One region of the Pseudomonas sp. NFX71 genome, then DNA from elsewhere that is predicted to be linked to it. Evidence: predicted binding sites of a transcription regulator. Region 1 holds the regulator's gene; the other holds the start of a gene.
The links. Region 1 encodes sigma-54, which starts transcription at its own class of promoters, with help from an activator protein. Its sites were predicted from a motif close to ANTGGCATNNANNTTGCTNT; they were not measured.

Region 1 (7,180 bases):
CTCGCCGCCGAGGCCCTGAAAATCATGGAAGACCATAAAATCAACGCGCTGGTCGTGGTCGACAGCGAAGACCGTCCGGTCGGCGCCTTGAACATGCACGACTTGCTGCGTGCGGGAGTAATGTAATGAGCACGGACCTGCTGCAACGCGGCAAACAGATCAAACTGGCCGTCTTCGACGTCGATGGCGTCCTGACCGACGGGCGTTTGTACTTCCTTGAAGACGGCAGCGAATTCAAGACCTTCAACACGCTCGACGGCCAGGGTATCAAGATGTTGATGGCAGCCGGCGTACAGACCGCTATCATCAGCGGCCGCAAGACACCGGTGGTCGAGCGACGGGCAAAGAACCTCGGCATTCCCCACCTGTATCAGGGGCGCGAAGATAAACTGGTGGTGCTGGACGAACTTCTCGCCCAACTCAACCTAAGCTATGAGCAAGTCGCCTACCTTGGTGACGACCTGCCAGACCTGCCGGTGATTCGCCGCGTAGGCCTGGGCATGGCGGTGGCCAATGCCGCCGGCTTCGTGCGTGAACACGCCCATGGCATCACCCAGGCCCGTGGTGGCGAGGGTGCCGCCCGCGAATTCTGCGAATTGATCCTGCGCGCCCAGGGCCGCCTCGATGCGGCCAACGCCGCGTACCTGTGAGCCAACTATGCTGAGCAAGAAATTTCGCAACATCCTGGTGTTCGGTTGCATCGCAGCAATTTTTGCGGCGGTCGGCTACTGGAACATCAGCCCGGAACGCTTCCTCGACCAGCCGGTGGCAAAGGTCGATGAAAGCGCGATCGACTATTACGCACTCAACGCCCACAGCGTGCAGTACCTGCCGGACGGCAAACTGCAGTACGAAATGACGTCGGACAAGGTTGAACACCTGAAGGCGACCGAAGTGACGCTGTTGACCAATCCGGACCTGAACCTGTTCCGCGGCACCCAATTCCCCTGGCACGTCCAGAGCGAACACGGTGAAGTCAATCCGGATGGCACCCAGGTCGAGCTGATCGACTCGGTGCGCATCACCCGTTTCGACGAGAAAAACCGCAAGACCCTGATTACCACCACCCGCATGACAGTGTTCCCGCAGCAGCAATATGCGCAGACCGATCAACCCGTTAGAATCGACGGCGCTGGTGGTGTCTCGACTGGCAAGGGAATGAAAGCGTATTTGAAAGAAAGCAGGATACACCTGCTATCGAACGTAAGAGGACAGTATGAGGCTCGTTAAAACTCTCCCTATTTTGCTCGGTCTGGGCGCAGCACTGGGAAGCGTGAGCGCCTGGGCTCTGCCGAACGATCAACAGCAGCCTATCCGCATTCAGGCCGACGACGCCCAACTGGACGACAAGAATGGCGTTGCCACCTACACCGGCGATGTGATCATTACCCAGGGCTCGATGAAGGTTACCGGCAACAAGGTCACCATCACCCGCACCGCAGCCGGCGACATTGACGTCGTGACTTCGGTCGGCAACCTGGCCTACTTCGAGCAGTTGCAGACCGCTGGCGACACCAAACCAGTTCAGGGGTACGGCGTGACTATCCAGTACCACGCCTCCCAAGACCGCGTCGTGCTGATCGATAAGGCGAAAGTCATCGACAAGGACGGCAACGTTACCCAAGGCGAGAAAATCGTCTACGACACCAATAAAAAGCTCGCCAGCGCCGGCCGTGCCACAGGCACCAACGTGACCGAATCGCGCCCGCGGATCGACATGGTGATCCAGCCGAAAAAGAAAACCGAAGAGCAAAAGGCCCCGTAATGGCAACTCTGAAAGCTCAGCATCTGGCCAAGAGCTACAAGAGCCGCCAGGTCGTGCGCGACGTCAGCCTGTCCATCGACAGCGGTCAGATCGTCGGCCTGCTTGGTCCTAACGGCGCCGGCAAGACCACCTGCTTCTACATGATCGTCGGCCTCGTCCAGGCCGATCAGGGCCGCGTCCTGATCGACGATCTGGACGTCAGCCACCAGCCGATGCACGGTCGTGCGAAGGCCGGTATCGGCTATCTTCCACAAGAAGCGTCGATCTTCCGCAAACTCTCGGTTGCCGACAACATCATGGCAATCCTCGAGACCCGCAAGGAACTCGACAAGGCCGATCGCCGCAAAGAGCTGGAAAGCCTGCTGCAGGAATTCCACATCAGCCACATCCGGGACAACCTCGGCATGAGCCTGTCCGGTGGTGAACGCCGCCGCGTGGAAATCGCCCGTGCACTGGCAACCAACCCGAAATTCATCCTCCTCGACGAACCCTTCGCCGGTGTGGACCCGATTTCGGTGGGCGACATCAAGCAGATCATCTACCACCTCAAGGCCAAGGGCATTGGCGTGCTGATCACCGACCACAACGTCCGTGAGACCCTGGATATCTGCGAAACCGCCTACATCGTCAACGATGGCCAGCTGATCGCCGAAGGTGATTCTGCCACCATCCTGGCCAACGACCTCGTGAAAGAAGTCTATCTGGGCCATGAGTTCCGCCTGTAAGCATCAGGGCGTCTCTGGCTAGTCGCCGAGCGCTTGTCTCGATAAAAAATCAACAATTTTTTATTGTTACAGCGCTCTAGGCAAACGTTGCAGTTTCAGGCATATAATTTGCTTATGTTTGGCGCTCCGGCGCCCTGTAGTGGATGGCGCATGTGCGCCGGCGAATAAGGTGTTAAGCCCCTGCCATGAAACCATCGCTAGTCTTGAGAATGGGCCAGCAGCTGACGATGACACCGCAGCTGCAACAGGCCATCCGCCTGCTCCAATTGTCGACCCTGGACCTGCAACAGGAAATCCAGGAAGCCCTGGAGTCCAATCCGATGCTCGAACGCCAGGAAGAAGGCGACGACTTCGATAACGCCGACCCCTTGGCCGACAAAGCCGAACAGCAACCCAACGCCGATGTTTCAGAGCCCTCCTACCAGGAAACCGCCCCGACGGTGGACAACCTCGATGAGGGCGACTGGAACGAGCGCATTCCCAACGAACTGCCCGTCGACACCGCATGGGAAGACGTCTACCAGACCAGCGCCAGCAGCCTGCCGAGCAACGATGACGACGAGTGGGATTTCACCACCCGCACATCGGCCGGTGAAAGCCTGCAAAGCCATCTCTTGTGGCAATTGAACCTGGCGCCGATGTCCGACACCGATCGTCTGATCGCCGTGACCCTGATCGATTGCATCAACAACCAGGGCTACCTGGACGAAACCCTCGAGGAAATCCTCGAAGCTTTCGATCCGGAACTCGACATCGAACTGGACGAAATCGAAGCCGTCCTGCATCGCATCCAGCAATTCGAGCCGGCCGGCATCGGCGCCCGCAACCTTGGTGAATGCCTGCTGCTGCAATTGCGCCAGCTGCCCGCCAAGACGCCTTGGCTGGCCGAGGCCAAGCGCCTGGTCACCGACTATATCGACTTGCTCGGCAGCCGCGACTACAGCCAGCTGATGCGCCGCATGAAGCTGAAGGAAGACGAACTGCGCCAGGTCATCGAACTGGTACAGAGCCTCAACCCACGCCCTGGCTCGCAGATCGAGTCCAGTGAAGCCGAATACGTGGTCCCCGATGTGATCGTGCGCAAGGACAACGAGCGCTGGCTGGTAGAACTGAATCAGGAATCGGTACCGCGACTGCGGGTCAACGCTCAATACGCCGGTTTCGTGCGTCGCGCCGACACCAGCGCCGACAACACCTTCATGCGCAATCAGTTGCAAGAGGCCCGCTGGTTCATCAAGAGCCTGCAAAGCCGTAACGAAACCCTGATGAAAGTTGCCACCCAGATCGTCGAGCATCAACGCGGCTTTCTGGAATACGGCGACGAAGCGATGAAACCGCTGGTCCTGCATGACATCGCCGAAGCGGTGGGCATGCACGAATCGACGATTTCACGGGTGACCACGCAAAAATTCATGCATACCCCTCGGGGCATATATGAGCTGAAATACTTTTTCTCCAGCCACGTCAGCACCTCCGAAGGCGGCGAATGCTCGTCCACGGCGATCCGCGCGATCATCAAAAAACTGGTTGCTGCGGAAAATCAGAAAAAGCCGTTGAGTGACAGCAAGATCGCTGGTTTACTGGAGGCACAAGGCATTCAGGTGGCTCGCCGCACCGTCGCCAAGTACCGCGAATCCCTCGGGATCGCGCCTTCGAGCGAACGCAAGCGGTTGATGTAGAGCCACGCCACAGCGTTCCAGTGGTAGATCATCTGATCTACCGCTTTATGCACTGGCAACGAAGGAGAAGCTGTATGCAAGTCAACATCAGTGGACACCAACTGGAAGTGACCGAACCTCTTCGCACCTACATCGGCGAAAAACTCGAACGATTAGAGCGGCATTTCGACAAGATCACCAACGTGCAAGTCACGATGACGGTCGAGAAGCTGAAGCAGAAAATCGAAGCCACGCTGCATATTCCCGGCAATGAAGTGGTCGCAAACGCGGAACATACCGACATGTACGCGGCGATCGACGCGCTGACCGACAAGCTGGATAAACAACTCAAAAAGCATAAGGAAAAGACCCAAAGCCTCCTCCAGGGCGCGACCGGTCGTTAACACTCCCAACCCATGATCCTACTTGAAAGCATCCTGACCCCCGGCCGTTCCCTCGTGAACGTGCCGGGCGGCAGCAAAAAGAAAGCCCTCGAGCAAATTGCCAACCTTATCCATAAAGAAGTGCTGGATCTGGAGATGCAAGATGTCTTCGAGGCTTTGATTGCCCGTGAAAAACTTGGCTCGACCGGTTTTGGTAACGGCATCGCTATCCCCCACTGCCGCCTGAAAGGCTGCACCTCGCCCATCAGTGCCTTGATGCACCTGGATGCCCCCATCGATTTCGACGCCATCGACGGCGCCCCGGTTGACCTGCTGTTCGTTCTGCTGGTCCCGGAAGCGGCTACCGATGCGCACCTTGAATTGCTCCGGCAGATCGCCAGCATGCTTGATCGCAAGGAAGTCCGTGATCGCCTGCGCAGCGCACCGAGCAATGAAGCCTTGTATCAGGTTGTCCTGGACGAGCAAAACAGGCACTAATCATGCGCTTGATCATCGTCAGTGGCCGTTCCGGCTCAGGTAAAAGCACCGCGCTCGATGTTCTCGAGGACAACGGCTATTACTGCATCGACAACCTGCCCGCCGGGTTGCTGCCGGAACTGGCCGAGCGTGCGTTGATTCACACAGAGCTGGCGCAGCCGCTGGTTGCCGTCTCCATCGATGCGCGCAACTTGCCGAGCCACCTGACCCGTTTTCCGGAACTGCTCGCAGAAGTCCGCAGCCGGCATATCCAATGCGACGTCCTGTACCTGGATGCCGACGAAGAAACCTTGCTCAAGCGTTTTTCGGAAACCCGCCGCCGTCACCCGCTGAGCAGCGCCAATCGCTCGCTGGCCGAGGCGATCAACGATGAAACCAACCTGCTCGGGCCGATTGCCGACCTCGCCGATCTCAAGGTCAATACCACCAACCTGAACCTTTATCAGCTGCGCGATACCATCAAATTGCGCCTGCTGAACCAACCGGAACCCGGCACTGCGTTCCTGGTGGAATCGTTCGGATTCAAGCGCGGCATGCCGGTGGACGCCGATCTGGTGTTCGACGTGCGCTGCCTGCCGAACCCTTATTGGAAGCCGGAGCTACGCGATCAGTCCGGGCTTGACCAGCCGGTTGCCGAGTACCTGGCGGCCCAGCCGGACGTCGAGGAGATGTTCCAAGACATTTCCACTTACCTGCTCAAATGGCTGCCCCGCTTTGCCGCCAGCAACCGTGCTTATGTCACCATTGCCATTGGCTGTACCGGCGGGCATCACCGCTCCGTGTACCTGACCGAACGTCTGGGCCAGGTCCTGCAAAAATCCCTGAAGAACGTCCAGGTCCGCCACCGCGACCTCAGCTAAAGGATTCACATCGCGATGCCTGCTCTGGAAATCGAAATCATCAACAAGCTGGGCCTGCATGCCCGTGCTTCTGCCAAATTCGTCGGCGTGGCCGGTCAGTTCAAGGATTGCACGATCCGGGTCGGACGCACGCCGGAATCCACGGTCGATGGCAAAAGCATCATGGCCATGATGATGCTCGCCGCTGGCAAGGGCACCAAGATCCATCTGAGCACGGAAGGCGAGCAAGAACAGGAAGCACTGGATGCACTGGTCGCGTTGATCAACAACTTCTTCGACGAAGGCGAATAAAAAGATCGCAGCCTTCGGCAGCTCCTACATGTGAATGCAATCTCATGCAGGAGCTGCCGAAGGCTGCGATCTTTTTTCAGGCGAGCGCGGTATCCATCACCATCATCAAACAAAACCCGATCAGCAACCCAAGGCTGGCCAGCTTGTCATGACCATGGCGGCGCGACTCGGGAATGACTTCATGCGTCACCACCAACAACATCGCCCCGGCCGCCAGTGCCAGGCCCAACGGCAAGAGCAACTCGGCCAGGGTCACCAGCCAGGCGCACAACAGCGCAAAGACCGGTTCGACCAATCCTGACGCCGCACCGATCAGGAACGCTTTGACCCGCGACATCCCTGCCCCGGCCAACACCAACGCAATCACCAACCCCTCCGGTACATCCTGCAACGCGATGCCCATGGCCAGGCTGTCGGCGTCGGGCATGCCGCCACCCGCCGAGACACCGACCGCCATGCCTTCAGGAATGTTGTGGGCAATGATGGCAAACACGAACAACCAGATCCGTGGCGGAATGACCGGTCGCTCCAGCGTGCCAACGAGCATTTCCGGCGATGCGCCAGACACCTTTCGATCCACCAGAAACAACCCGAACGCACCCAGCATGATGCCGAAGCTGATCAGGCCGCTCGCCGCCCAAGGCGTCAGCCCCAGGCTTTCAGCCGCAGCAATGCCCGGAACGATCAGCGAAAAAGCTGTCGCCGCGAGCATCACCCCGGCACCGAAGCCGAGCAGTGTATCGCTGACCGCCTGGGGCATGCGCCGAATCACCAGCACCGGTACCGCGCCCAGGGCCGTACCCAATGCGCAGATCGCACCGCCCTGTAAGGCCCGTAGCAGTTTCGGTTCAAGATCCAGCCACGCCAGGCCCTGGGCGACCAACAAGCTCATACCCGCCAGCAGTAACAGCGACCCCAATGCGTAACGAAACATCCGCCCACTTCCGATCGCCAGTGTTTCAGTGCCCATAGTCAGCCCAGGATTGTTTTTATAGAAGAC
Region 2 (7,180 bases), 2.0 Mb from region 1:
CGGGGTTGCCATCAATGACGGCTCGGCCAACTTTGCCGACTTCAGTCTGACCCCGAACTTCGCCACCGCCGTGCAACAGCTCAACGGCCAGATCGGCACCATCGACAGCCGTCAGGCGAAACCGGCGACCGTGGACATCAAAGGCAAGGTCGATCGCTACGCACCGGTGACCATCAAGGGCTCGGTCAATCCGTTCGACCCAATGGCCAGCCTCGACATCGCCACCAGTTTCAAACGCGTCGAGCTGACCACGCTGACGCCCTACTCCGGCAAGTTCGCCGGCTACCGTATCCGCAAGGGTCGGCTCAATCTCGACCTGCATTACCTGATCACCAAAGGTCAGCTCAAGGCTGAAAACAAAGTGGTGGTCGAGCAGTTGCAGCTCGGTGAAAAGGTCGACAGCCCGGACGCCGTCAGCCTGCCGTTGAAACTGGCGATTGCCCTGCTCAAGGACGTCGACGGCAAGATTTCCATCGAACTGCCGGTCACCGGCGACCTCAACAATCCACAATTCAGCGTCATGCCGATTGTCTGGCAGACCCTGCGCAACCTGATCGTCAAGGCCGCCGCCGCGCCGTTCAAAATGATCGGCGGACTGGTCAGTGGCGGTGGCTCGGAAGACCTGGGCACGGTGTCGTTCGCACCAGGTTCCAGCGACCTGAGCAAGGAGGCCGAGGGCTCGTTGGTCAAACTGTCCCAGGCCCTCAAGGAACGTCCGGCGTTGCGCCTGGAAATCGAAGGCACCGCTGCCGCCAGCAGTGATGGTCCGCCGATCGCCGAGCAACGCCTGGAGCGGGAATACCAGTACAACTACTACAAAATGCTCCAGCGTCGCGGCGACAAGGTGCCGGCGCAGGCTTCGCTGCTGCAAGTACCGGACAGCGAGAAAGGCCCGCTGCTGGAAGGCATCTACCGCACTCGCCTGAAAACCCAGCCACCCGCCGAATGGAAGGATCTGGGCAAGGAAGAACGCACCGCGAAAATGCGCGCGGACGTGATCAAGTTCTGGAGTACCAGCGACGTGCTGTTGCGCCAACTGGGCCAGGACCGTGCCAGCAGCATCAAGGATTATCTGGTCGACAAGGGACAGTTGGCCGACGACCGCGTGTATTTCATCGACGCCAGCCTCGGCGAAGCGGAAAGTGACGGCAAGGTGGTGACACCACTGCATCTGGACGCCGAGTGATGATCAAACAATTGCTGGTCGGCCTGACCCTGGCACTCGCGGCCAGTCAGGCTTCGGCCGCCGATACCCTGCGTTGCGGCAGTCAGTTGGTCAGCGTCGGGGACAGGTCCAGCGAGGTGCTGCAGAAGTGCGGTGAGCCGGTCAGCCGCGACCTGTTGGGCTACAAGCGCAGTGCCAATCGCCGGGAAGAATTCCAGGTCGAGGAATGGACCTACGGACCCAGCGGCGGGATGTACCAGTATCTGCGGTTTGAAGGGAATCGGTTGAAGCAGATCACCAGCAAGCGCGGTAACTGAAGAGCAAAAGATCGCAGCCTTCGGCAGCGCCTACAGGGAATGTGGATATCTGTAGGCGCTGTCGAAGGCAGCGATCTTTTTTTGTGCGCCCACAATAGAACAGGCCCCGAACACGAATGTCCGGGGCCTGTAATGGCCACATCCTTGTGGCCGTCGCATGAACTCTCAAGTCGCGGCGGACGTATGACTCGGCCCGTCTACCGCGTCTTCTCCCGGTCCAGGCGAGAAGTCTTGCCTTACTCGGCTTTCAGGCCGTCAGCGGAGACCGCTTTGACGCCTTTGATTTTCTTGGTGATGGCCACAGCAGTGGCTTTCTGAGCGTCAGTCACCGCGACGGTAGACGACAGGGAAACAACACCTTTGTTGGTTTCAACCTTGATGTCGGTACCAGGAATGCCTTTTTCGGTCACCAGGTCAGCTTTGACTTTGGTGGTGATCCAGGTGTCAGAGGTTGCTTCTTTGGCTTCTGTCACTTCACCAGCAGCCAGCACCATTGGGGACTGGGTAGCCTGGGTGGTTTGAGCAAATGCAGCGTTGGCCATGGTCAGGGTCAGCGCGGTAGCAGTAGCGGCAGCGATAGCGAACTTCTTCATACGAGTAACTCCTGTTTTTTCATAAAGTCTGCTGCATGTCTTGTCAGCAGGGTTACTGGGTATATTGCGAACGCTGTGCCAAGTTTGAGACAGATAAAAAATCGTTATAAATCAATGATATATATAAAAGTGAAATTTTCGGAATCATGCAAATTGCATGACTTTGAAAATATGTACATGCAAGTTGCGGGTTTTGGCGTGGGCCTAAGGCCATGAATTCTCGGGGTTTTCTTTTTTTCCTTTGGGCTATCAAAAAAAATGCCCCGTTTTAACGGGGCATATTTCAAGCGAGGCAGAACAGGCTCTTAGTTAGCAACACATCCGCCTGGGGCATAGTCGGCATCGACCTTGGTCGTACACGCCCAGCCGGTTGTCGGGTCGCGGGTCAGCGTAATGGTCTTGCTAAGAACTGGCGCTGGCGCATTAAGAATCGTGCAACCGATAGTACCTTTGCCGTCAGAGGCTGTACCCGAAGCAGTGATCGTGCAATTGGTGGTAGGCGACGTGCCACCCACTTTGGCCAAATCCGGATTGACCCCCTGATTCAGCACATCTTCAAAATTCACTTTTAAAGCAGAAATCTCAGCAAGCCCGGCCGTAACTTTGGCCCGGGCCTGATATTTCGAATAAGCCGGCAACGCAAATGTCGCCAGAATCCCGATGATCGCCACCACGATCAGCAGTTCGATCAGCGTAAAACCTTTTTGAGTATTCATAGACAAGCTCCATGCATGAGTCGACATCTCATGATCTGAATTAGCCGCAGCACAGCCCGTGCCAATCCGTTAATCCCCTGTTAACGGGGCGCGAGAACAACGCGACGCTTTTGTCTGCACCCAAGGTCCGCACTAACTGACACTTTTTGTCACCAGAGCAGCGCTGGTTTGGCTCCTTGGGTTGACTAGGCTATAAGTCATGAACTGTCTGCGTCCGGTATCCCAATGAATGACATCGCCCTTAGCGGTCTGGCCAAGCAATTGGTCATGGCCGAACTGCTCACTGACAAAAGCGCGCAACAGGCGTATCAGCAAGCCCAACGCCAGAAACTCTCCCTGGTCAGTTATCTGGTGCAGAACAAACTGGTGAAAAGCCGTCAGATCGCCGAGATCGCCTCCGAGCATTTCGGCATGGCGCTGCTGGACCTCCACTGCCTGGACAAAGAGTCCCAACCCAAAGGGCTGGTCAGCGAAAAACTGCTTCGCCAGCACAACGCCCTGCCCCTCTGGCGGCGCGGCAACAAGTTGTTCGTCGGCGTTTCCGACCCGACCAATTACCAGGCCATCAACGATATCCAGTTCAGCACCGGGCTGAACACCGAAGCCATCCTGGTGGAGGACGACAAGCTCAGCGACGCCATCGAGAAATTTTTCGACAGCCACAATTCCGGCCTCGAAGACATGGCTGACGTCGACCTCGATGGCGTCGACATCGAGTCGATCGACGACCGCAACCAGGACGCCATCGCCGGGCAAGACGCCGACGACGCGCCGGTGGTGCGCTTTGTCCACAAGATGTTGCTCGACGCAATCAAGAGCGGCTCATCCGACCTGCACTTCGAACCCTACGAGAAAACCTACCGCGTGCGGATGCGCACCGACGGCATGTTGCGTGAAGTCGCCAAGCCACCGATTCAACTGGCCAACCGCATCGCCGCGCGCCTGAAAGTTATGGCCAGCCTCGACATCTCCGAGCGACGCAAACCCCAGGACGGGCGGATCAAGATGCGCCTGTCCAAGAGCAAGTCCATCGACTTCCGGGTCAATACCCTGCCGACCCTGTGGGGCGAGAAAGTGGTGATCCGGATCCTCGACCCGTCCAGCGCCCAAATGGGCATCGACGCCCTCGGGTACGAGCCGGACCAGAAAGACCTGTACATGGCCGCACTGAAGCAGCCACAAGGGATGATCCTGGTGACCGGGCCTACCGGTTCGGGCAAGACCGTGTCGCTCTATACCGGGCTGAATATCCTCAACACCGTGGACATCAATATCTCCACCGCCGAAGATCCGGTGGAGATCAACATGGAAGGCATCAACCAGGTCAACGTCAACCCCAAGCAGGGGCTGGGCTTTGCCCAGGCGCTGCGTTCGTTTTTGCGCCAGGACCCGGATGTGATCATGGTCGGCGAGATCCGTGACCTGGAAACCGCGGAGATCGCCATCAAGGCCGCCCAGACCGGTCACCTGGTGCTGTCGACCCTGCACACCAACAGCGCCGCGGAAACCCTGACCCGCCTGCACAACATGGGCATTCAGGGGTTCAACATCGCCACCTCGGTCAGTCTGATCATCGCCCAGCGCCTTGCGCGCAAACTGTGCAGCCATTGCAAGAGACCCATCGATATTCCCCGCGAGGCGTTGATCAAGGAAGGCTTCCCCGAGGAACGCATTGGCTCGTTCACGATCTATGAACCGGTCGGTTGCGACCAGTGCAACGTTGGCTACAAGGGGCGCGTGGGAATTTATGAAGTGGTGAAGAACACACCGGACCTGCAACGGCTGATCATGGCCGAAGGCAATTCGCTGGAAATCGATATCCAGATGCGCAAGGACGGCTTCAACGACCTGCGTACTTCCGGGCTGATCAAGGCCATGCAAGGCATCACCAGCCTTGAAGAAATCAACCGGGTCACCAAGGACTGAACATGGCAGTCAAAGCAGCGAAAATCAGCGTTTACGCCTGGGAAGGCACGGATAAAAAAGGCACGAAAATGACCGGCGAACTCAGCGGTCAGAACCCGGCGCTGATCAAGGCGCAATTGCGCAAGCAAGGCATCAATCCCGGCAAGGTGCGCAAGAAGTCCGCCGCGATTTTCAGCCTCGGCCAACGCATCAAGGCGCATGACATTGCCCTGTTCACCCGGCAGATGGCGACCATGATGAAAGCCGGGGTGCCGCTGTTGCAGTCGTTCGACATCATCGGCGAAGGCTTCGATAACCCGGCCATGCGCAAACTGGTGGACGACGTGAAACAGGAGGTCGCGGCGGGCAACAGTTTCGCCGCTGCCCTGCGTAAAAAACCGCAGTATTTCGATGAGCTCTACTGCAACCTGGTGGATGCCGGCGAACAGGCCGGCGCGCTGGACACCCTGTTGGAGCGCGTCGCGACCTACAAGGAAAAGAGCGAAAGCCTCAAGGCCAAGATCAAGAAAGCCATGACGTATCCCCTGGCCGTGGTGTTCGTCGCGATCATCGTCACCGGCATTCTGCTGGTCAAGGTGGTGCCGCAATTCGAGTCGGTGTTCAAAGGATTAGGTGCGCAATTGCCGGCGTTCACGGTGATGGTCATCGGTCTGTCGCAGTTCATGCAGGATTGGTGGTGGGTGATGCTGGGGGCTTTGATTGCTGCGATATTCGGTGCGCGCCACGCCTTCAGGACATCACAAGGCTTTCGCGACCGGACCGACACCTGGCTGTTGAAACTGCCGCTGATTGGCACGCTGATGTACAAGTCCGCCGTGGCCCGTTACGCCCGCACACTGTCGACCACCTTTGCCGCTGGCGTGCCGCTGGTCGAGGCGCTGGAATCGGTGGCGGGCGCGACCGGCAACATCGTGTTCAAGCGTGCGGTGCTGCGCATCAAGCAGGATGTGTCGACAGGGATGCAGCTGAATTTCTCCATGCGCACCTCCGGCATCTTTCCGAACATGGCGATCCAGATGACCGCCATTGGCGAAGAGTCCGGCGCACTGGACGACATGCTCGACAAGGTCGCGAGTTTCTATGAGGCCGAAGTCGACAACATGGTCGATAACCTCACCAGTCTGATGGAGCCGTTCATCATGGTGGTGCTGGGGGTTATCGTCGGCGGCCTGGTGATTGCAATGTACCTGCCCATTTTCCAACTCGGCAATGCGATCTGACATGCCCCTGAACGAAATCCTGACCCTGTACCCGCTGGCGTTTGTCGGCATTGCACTGATAGTCGGCTTGCTGGTCGGCAGCTTCCTCAACGTAGTGATCTGGCGCCTGCCGAAAATGCTCGCGCGCGAATGGCGACTGCAGGCCTATGAAATTCTCGGCTTGCCTGGCGAAACACCGCTCCCGACCTACAACCTGATGCTGCCCCATTCCCAATGCCCGCACTGTGGGCACCGGATCCGCGCCTGGGAAAACATTCCGCTGCTCAGTTATGTGTTTTTACGTGGGCGATGCGCCAGCTGCGCAACCCCCATCAGCAAACGCTATCCATTGACCGAACTGGCGTGCGGCCTGCTGTCAGCGTTCATCGCCTGGCATTTCGGTTTCGGTGGGCAGGCCGTGATGGTGCTGGTGTTGACCTGGGGTTTGTTGGCCATGAGCCTGATCGACGCCGAGCATCAGTTGTTGCCGGATGTACTGGTGCTGCCGCTGCTGTGGCTGGGATTGATCGTCAACAGCTTCGAGTTGTTCGTGCCATTGACCGAGGCACTGTGGGGCGCAATTGCTGGCTACATGGCGCTGTGGTCGGTGTTCTGGCTGTTCAAGCTGATCACCGGCAAGGATGGCATCGGCCACGGCGATTTCAAGCTCCTGGCCATGCTGGGCGCCTGGGGTGGCTGGCAGATTTTGCCGCTCACCATTCTGCTGTCGTCTCTGGTCGGTGCCGTTATCGGCGTTATTTTGCTGAGCCTGCGCAACGCTAAAGCCTCGACGCCGATCCCCTTCGGTCCCTATCTGGCGATTGCCGGCTGGATTGCGTTGCTCTGGGGTGGTCAAATAACCGACTTCTATTGGCAGTTTGTCGGTTTGAAATGAATACCCCTGTGGAAAAACCCTGGATTCTCGGCCTGACCGGTGGCATCGGCAGCGGCAAAAGCGCGGCTGCCCAGCACTTCATCGACCTGGGCGTGCATGTGGTCGATGCTGATCATGCGGCGCGCTGGGTGGTGGAGCCGGGTCGCCCGGCGCTGGCACAGATTGCCGAACATTTCGGCCCCGGCGTGTTGCAGGCCGACGGTCAACTGGATCGTGCGGCATTGCGCAAACTGATCTTCGAAGTGCCTGAGCAACGCCTCTGGCTCGAGGCGCTTTTGCATCCGCTGATCGCCAGGGAAATTGCCGATCACCTAGGCAAGGCACAATCGCCTTACGCGATTCTGGTTTCGCCGTTGCTGATCGAGTCCG

Region 2: a site for sigma-54 is predicted at 2,838-2,857, ahead of ACM1ZW_RS04350 (pilin). Genes of this name have one in related genera too.

The regions. Positions count from the first base shown of each region.
Region 1 covers NZ_CP182230.1:2,911,833-2,919,012, reverse strand. The annotation lists gene ACM1ZW_RS13355 (KpsF/GutQ family sugar-phosphate isomerase) at 1-126, shown strand, start outside; gene ACM1ZW_RS13350 (KdsC family phosphatase) at 126-650, shown strand; gene lptC (LPS export ABC transporter periplasmic protein LptC) at 658-1,230, shown strand; gene lptA (lipopolysaccharide transport periplasmic protein LptA) at 1,217-1,765, shown strand; gene lptB (LPS export ABC transporter ATP-binding protein) at 1,765-2,490, shown strand; gene ACM1ZW_RS13330 (RNA polymerase factor sigma-54) at 2,676-4,169, shown strand; gene hpf (ribosome hibernation-promoting factor, HPF/YfiA family) at 4,244-4,552, shown strand; gene ptsN (PTS IIA-like nitrogen regulatory protein PtsN) at 4,565-5,029, shown strand; gene rapZ (RNase adapter RapZ) at 5,032-5,889, shown strand; gene ACM1ZW_RS13310 (HPr family phosphocarrier protein) at 5,905-6,180, shown strand; gene ACM1ZW_RS13305 (ZIP family metal transporter) at 6,257-7,150, opposite strand.
Region 2 covers NZ_CP182230.1:943,907-951,086, forward strand. The annotation lists gene ACM1ZW_RS04335 (DUF748 domain-containing protein) at 1-1,186, shown strand, start outside; gene ACM1ZW_RS04340 (DUF2845 domain-containing protein) at 1,186-1,482, shown strand; gene ACM1ZW_RS04345 (BON domain-containing protein) at 1,719-2,075, opposite strand; gene ACM1ZW_RS04350 (pilin) at 2,381-2,791, opposite strand; gene pilB (type IV-A pilus assembly ATPase PilB) at 3,017-4,717, shown strand; gene ACM1ZW_RS04360 (type II secretion system F family protein) at 4,720-5,937, shown strand; gene ACM1ZW_RS04365 (prepilin peptidase) at 5,939-6,811, shown strand; gene coaE (dephospho-CoA kinase) at 6,808-7,180, shown strand, end outside.